One region of the Massilimicrobiota sp. An105 genome, then DNA from elsewhere that is predicted to be linked to it. Evidence: a T-box and tRNA genes for the amino acid it is inferred to sense, from the RefSeq annotation. Region 1 holds a T-box; the other holds one or more tRNA genes.
The links. The T-box of region 1 lies ahead of leuS (leucine--tRNA ligase). A T-box ahead of a tRNA ligase gene usually reads a tRNA of that ligase, here a tRNA-Leu.
Positions count from the first base shown of each region.

Region 1 (3,418 bases):
TTTTGATTTATACAGGGAGTTTTATGAAAGAGTATCAAATCTTATTAAATGGTGAAACTATAACATATCAGTTAACATATAAGTATATGAAAAATATACGTATGCGTGTTAAAGATGGAATGTTATTTGTCAGTGCACCTTATGGAACACCATTAGAATATATTGAAAAAACAATACAGACTTATCAAAAACGCTTACTGAAACAAATCAATGCTTATCAGCCTTATGCTCAATATTGTGATCATGGATATGTCTTGATTTTTAATCAGCGATATCGTATTGTTTTACGTGATATAGGAATAAAAAAATGTCAATTTCATCATCAGGATATTTATGTTTATCATCGTGATATACAAACATGTATTGAAAAAATGTGTCGTCAAATATTACATGATTACATTGAAGAGAAAATCATTGCTTATTTAGCTTATGATTTTGATTTAGATATGCCTTTGATTGAGATTAAAAAATATAAGAGTCGATGGGGAAGCTGTTATTATCGTGATCATCGTGTTTCTTTTCATTTAGGACTTATTCATTTGGAAAAAGAACTTATTGATTATGTCATTCTTCATGAACTCGTACACTTTTTACAGCCTAATCACTCTGCTTTGTTTTATCTCGAAATTGCTCAAAGAATGCCTTGTTATAAGGAAATTCAAAAACGTTTAAAGGAGAAGCATACATGATTACATCTATACAAAATGAAACAATAAAAAAAATCATGAAATTGAAACAAAAGAAATACCGTGATTTAGAAGATCAATTTTTAATTGAAGGGTATCATTTGGTTGAAGAAGCTAAAAAAGCCAATTGTATTGAAACAATTATTACAACGCTGCATGAAACATTTGAAGAACCAACGATTTATGTATCTTCCAATGTCATGGAAAAGCTCGCTTTTACAAAGACACCACAACCTATTATGGCCATCTGTCATAAACCACATCATCGTCTTTTCAATACCAATAATCAGCGTTATCTGTTATTGGATAATATTCAAGATCCTGGTAATTTAGGAACGATTATCAGAACAGCATTAGCACTGGGCTATGATCAAATTATCATGTCCTATAATAGTGTGGATTTATATAATGATAAAGTCATTCGTGCAACACAGGGAGCACTTTTTCAAATGTCCATCTGTCAAATGGATTTGATAGAAGCTATCACGTCACTCCAACAAAATGATGTCAGAGTTTATGGAACATCATTACATCAGGCACAACCTATTCATCACTATCAGCCACAAGACAAAATGGCTTTTGTGTTAGGTAATGAAGGACAAGGTGTTTCTCAAGCTGTTTTAGATGCATGTGATGCTCACTTATATATTCCTATTCAAGCGATTGAATCTTTAAATGTTGCGATTGCTGGAGCTATTGTTATGTATCATTTTCCTAAAATTTAAGAAAAGATTTGCAAAATAATAAACATATGATATAATATTCTGTGTTTAGAATCGATGAAAAGGAGTAGTAGTTGTTGATACTTTTTAGAGAGTCTATGGGTGGTGGAAATAGACAGGTTAGACAATGAACTCGCCTTGGAGATACAAAGATGAAAAGAGTAGTCTTTGTCGTTAACTGCGTTAAAGTTTTGAGAGCATATATGGATTCCATATATGAACTAAGGTGGTATCGCGATCAAGTCGTCCTTAGAAGGACGGCTTTTTATATTATAAGGAGGGATAAATGATGCCATTTGATCATCAAGCCATTGAAAAGAAATGGCAAAAATATTGGGATGAACATCAGACTTTCTATACTGATGTTTGGGATTTTTCAAAACCTAAATACTATGCTTTAGATATGTTTCCATATCCATCAGGACAAGGATTACATGTTGGACATCCTGAAGGATATACAGCGACAGATATTATGTCACGTATGAAAAGAATGCAGGGATATAATGTTTTACATCCAATGGGATTTGATGCTTTTGGATTACCAGCTGAACAATATGCGATTAAAACAGGAAATCACCCTGAAGGATTTACACGTCATAATATTGAAACTTTTACACATCAATTAAAGATGTTAGGTTTTTCATTTGATTGGGATAAATGTATTTCTACTTGCGATCCTGATTATTATCATTGGACACAATGGATTTTTAAACAACTTTATGAAGATGGTTTAGCTAAAAATGTGGATATTCCAGTGAACTGGTGTGAAGAATTAGGAACTGTTTTAGCTAATGATGAAATCATTGATGGAAAAAGTGAACGTGGGGGATACCCAGTTATTAGAAAGAATATGAAACAGTGGGTTATTGATATTCCTGCTTATGCTGAAAAATTATTGGCTGGTTTAGAGGATGTTGATTGGCCTGAATCTACCAAAGAAATTCAAAGAAACTGGATTGGAAAATCTATTGGCGCTCATGTGCATTTCCAAGTTGATGGACATGATGAACAGTTTACTGTGTTTACAACACGTTGTGATACGCTTTTTGGCGCAACTTATTGTGTGTTAGCTCCTGAACATGAATTGGTAGCTAAGATTACAACACCACAGCAAAAAGAAGCGATTGAAGCCTATGTGAAAGTCTGTGCTACAAAATCTGAATTAGAACGTACTGAATTAAATAAAGATAAAACAGGTGTCTTTACTGGTGCTTATGCAATTAACCCAGTGAATCAAAAGAAAATACCTATTTGGATTTCAGATTATGTTTTAGCAGGATATGGAACTGGTGCTATTATGGCGGTCCCTGCTCATGATGATCGTGACTGGGAATTTGCGAATAAATTTGGTCTTGAAATTATTCCAGTGCTTGAAGGTGGAGATGTCACAAAAGAAGCATGGACACAGGATGGAAATCATATTAATTCTGATTTCTTAAATGGTATGAATAAAGAAGATGCCATTGAAACAATGATTCAATGGTTAACTGATCATCATTGTGGTGAAAAGAAAGTGAATTATCGTTTAAGAGAATGGATCTTTGCACGTCAAAGATACTGGGGAGAACCAATTCCAGTGATTAATTTTGATGATGGCACTTCCGTTGCATTATCAGATGATGAATTACCATTGATTTTACCACCATTAGAAGATTACTCACCTTCTAAAAGTGGGGCATCACCATTGGATAAAGCTACAGACTGGGTGAATGTCACTGTGAATGGAAAAGCTGGAAAACGTGAAACAAGTACAATGCCAGGAAGTGCGGGAAGCAGCTGGTATTATATGCGATATATTGATCCACATAATGATCATGCGATTGCTGATAGAAAGTTATTGGATCACTGGTTACCAGTTGATTTGTATGTTGGTGGACCAGAACATGCTGTTGGACACTTATTATATTCTCGTATGTGGAATCGTTATTTATATGATAAAGGATATTTGTCACATCCTGAGCCATTCCAGAAATTATATCATCAAGGTATGATTTTAGGAACAAATGGTGA
Region 1 covers NZ_NFLY01000032.1:21,015-24,432, forward strand. Annotated here, with positions in the region: gene B5E48_RS09365 (M48 family metallopeptidase) at 24-689, shown strand; gene B5E48_RS09370 (TrmH family RNA methyltransferase) at 686-1,411, shown strand; T-box leader at 1,457-1,662, shown strand; gene leuS (leucine--tRNA ligase) at 1,698-3,418, shown strand, end outside.

Region 2 (3,418 bases), on a different contig from region 1:
TTCTACGACTTTACAATTCTTATAAGCTTTTTGCATGACTTCATCAATATTAACTCCATCTTCAAATTCAACTTTTAGTTTTAAAGTCATAAAACTTAAAGTTGCATCTTTCACACCTTCTGTTTTTTTAACAGCTTCTTCCATTTTAGCTGCACAGTTTGCACAATCTACATCAACTTTATATGTCTTTTTCATCTTCTTTTTCCCCTTTCTTATTCTTCTACATGTTCCATACCCATAGACATGATTGTTCTAACATGATCATCATCTAATGAGTAAAAAATAACCTTTCCTTCACGTCTGAATTTAATCAATTTACTATCTTTGAGAACTCTCAACTGATGACTCACTGCTGATTGACTCATTCCTAAAACTAATGCGATATCTCCTACACATAATTCACTTTCAAACAATGCATAGAGAATCTTGATACGTGTTGTATCCCCAAAAACTTTAAATAAATCAGCTAATTCATATAAATATTCATCATCCGGCTGTTTATCTTGAACTCGCTTGACAATATCTTCATGAACTTCTAAATTTTCTTGATTCAATCCCATAACATCATCCTTTCAATGAACATATGAACACTTCTTCATATATAAATATATTACTATTATTCTTCTTTGTCAATAAAAACTTTACATAAATTTGATAGATTTGATTCTTCTCTTTCTGTTAGTATCATAGTAGATAAAATATTAAGAATGGAGTGAAGTTTTATGCTAAAAAAATTAAAAATTGGGCTCATATGTTTAATAATAGGAGAAATCATATCTTGGATTGTTTCTTTTGTTACTTTACCATCTTTTATTCATGGTTTTCTATTAGGTCTATCAGTTGGTTTAAAACTCATTAGTATCATTTTCATATTTATCATCATTATCAATTACCCTAAAGAAAGCAAACAATAACACAAATCATGTTATTTCTTCATTTCGTTTCCCATTCTTCATAAAGAATCTCATTTTTCAAAAAACTATAAATATGAAACATAAAAGAAGTCAAAGATAGAGACTTGTTAATATCTTGACTTCTTTATTGCTGAATACTATGAATCGTTCAAAAATAAGAAACGTCTTTTCATAAATGTGCTACTAATCAGTGAATCATTTTTACGCCCTTTTCCAAACAATCTTTTTATCTAATAGCATTATAAGCAAAATAAGATCCATTATAAAAAGATTCCAATATATATTTTGCATTCTATTTTATTTTTGAGTTCTCTTAACATCTTAAGTTGTTTTAATTAGAATGATAAGACGAATTATCAGAAACTTTTATAAGTGAACTACTATAAGACTGAAGTCTATCCAAATAATTTAATGGAAATTGTTTTAATAACATATACCTTTTCAGATTCTTTTTTAACATTTCAATAGTATCGCTTCTTTTTAACTTCAATTTTTTTACTGAAACATCCATATATCAATCCTCCTTTTGAATTTAGGCACAAAAAAACTATGTTGATTACAACATAGCTTATAGCCGAACCACTGTTATTGAGTTTGCCAAAATAGATATTTAGTTGATATACTCTACATTTTTTTACTCTATTAATCAAATGGAGCGGGTGATGGGAATCGAACCCACGTAGTCAGCTTGGAAGGCTGAAGTTCTACCATTGAACTACACCCGCTTGTCTGGTGCGGATGACAGGACTTGAACCTGCACGCCGAAGCACTAGATCCTAAGTCTAGCGTGTCTGCCAGTTTCACCACATCCGCATATAAATGGTGACCCGCAGGCGACTCGAACGCCTGACCCTCTGATTAAAAGTCAGATGCTCTACCTACTGAGCTAGCGGGTCAAAAACATGGTGCCGGCTAAAGGACTTGAACCCTCAACCTACTGATTACAAGTCAGTTGCTCTACCAATTGAGCTAAGCCGGCATAAAAAAATGGTGGAGGTTAACGGGCTCGAACCGCTGACCCTCTGCTTGTAAGGCAGATGCTCTCCCAACTGAGCTAAACCTCCATATGGTGACCTGTACGGGATTCGAACCCGTGAATGCATGCGTGAAAGGCATGTGAGTTAACCGTTTCTCCAACAGGCCACAAAAATGGCGCTTGAAGTAGGACTCGAACCTACGACCGATCGGTTAACAGCCGATTGCTCTACCAACTGAGCTATTCAAGCATTTTTGATTGCCTAAATATATTATCATATCATTTCATGTAATGCAAGTCTTTTTTTAAAAAAAAATAGAAGTCATTTTGACTTCTATAAATATTCTCCATTTTTACCCCAATTTTCAAACTCTTGAATTGAAAGATATTGCTGTTCCACAGGTATTTTTGTTATACGTTCAATTTCTTTTAATAATTTTTCAGCAAACTCTTTTTTATATTGATAATCTGTTGTATGAAAAAGCTGACAAGATATTTTCATACATTCCATTTCCTGTCCTCTAAAATACATGACTTGATTATCTTCAATATGAATCATTAAGTTTTCTTCTTTTTTATTAGGTAAAATAGAAATTAATTGACCAGCACTTTCTTTTAATGCTTTTTCTTGATTTAATGTTAATGTTTTTGTTGTTGTAAATGTTATATACGGCATACTATTTTTCCTCCCATTTATCCATTATATATAAACAGCTTTAAAAATTATGACGAAATAGATAACATTTCATATGTTATTTCACCTAAAATCTTCACTCCTTCTTTGATCTTTTCATTGGTTGGTGTTGAATAATTCATTCTAAAACTATGACATTCTTTCGTATCATCATCTAAGAATGCATTTCCTGGTACAACTGCCACATTCTTTTCCAAAGCTTTTTTCACAAATGTCAACATATCAACACTTTCAGGCAATGTCACCCAGATAAACATTCCACCTGTTGGTATTGTATATTGAACATCCGGATGAAAATGTTTTTTCATTTCATCAAGCATTAAGTGACATTTTTGTTTATAAATCATTCGAATACGTTCAATATGTGCATCCATATCATAATTTTGAAGATATCGTGCCATAACTTTTTGAGCCCAAAGATTAGAATGAACATCACTGGCCTGTTTGGCAACTGTCATTTTTTGAATAATCGCTTTTGGTGCTATACAACAAGCCACACGCATTCCAGGCGCAATAATTTTAGAAAGACTTGCTGCATAAATAACCAATCCATCTTCATCCAGTGATTTTATAGAAGGAATAGCTTCACCTTCAAATCTTAAATCACCATAAGGATTATCTTCTAAAATAAGAACACCATTGTCTTTAGCTAATTTTAAAATTTCTTTTCTGACTTCCAATGACATTGTCATTCCTGTTGGATTTTGAAAATTAGGTATCAGATACATAAATTTTGGTTTTGGCTCCATTTGTAAAGCCTGTTTTAAAGACTTTAAATCTAATTGTCCATTTTTATATTCAATACCTCTTAAAACAGCACCTAATGATTTAAAT
Region 2 covers NZ_NFLY01000006.1:38,000-41,417, forward strand. Annotated here, with positions in the region: gene B5E48_RS02520 (cation transporter) at 1-195, opposite strand, end outside; gene B5E48_RS02525 (ArsR/SmtB family transcription factor) at 213-560, opposite strand; gene B5E48_RS02535 (hypothetical protein) at 1,246-1,425, opposite strand; tRNA gene B5E48_RS02540 (tRNA-Gly) at 1,566-1,639, opposite strand; tRNA gene B5E48_RS02545 (tRNA-Leu) at 1,645-1,727, opposite strand; tRNA gene B5E48_RS02550 (tRNA-Lys) at 1,735-1,810, opposite strand; tRNA gene B5E48_RS02555 (tRNA-Thr) at 1,818-1,893, opposite strand; tRNA gene B5E48_RS02560 (tRNA-Val) at 1,903-1,978, opposite strand; tRNA gene B5E48_RS02565 (tRNA-Glu) at 1,982-2,057, opposite strand; tRNA gene B5E48_RS02570 (tRNA-Asn) at 2,065-2,140, opposite strand; gene B5E48_RS02575 (hypothetical protein) at 2,225-2,566, opposite strand; gene B5E48_RS02580 (aminotransferase-like domain-containing protein) at 2,614-3,418, opposite strand, start outside.
Region 2: it has a tRNA-Leu gene. The T-box ahead of leuS (leucine--tRNA ligase) is inferred to sense a tRNA for this amino acid. The anticodon was not compared.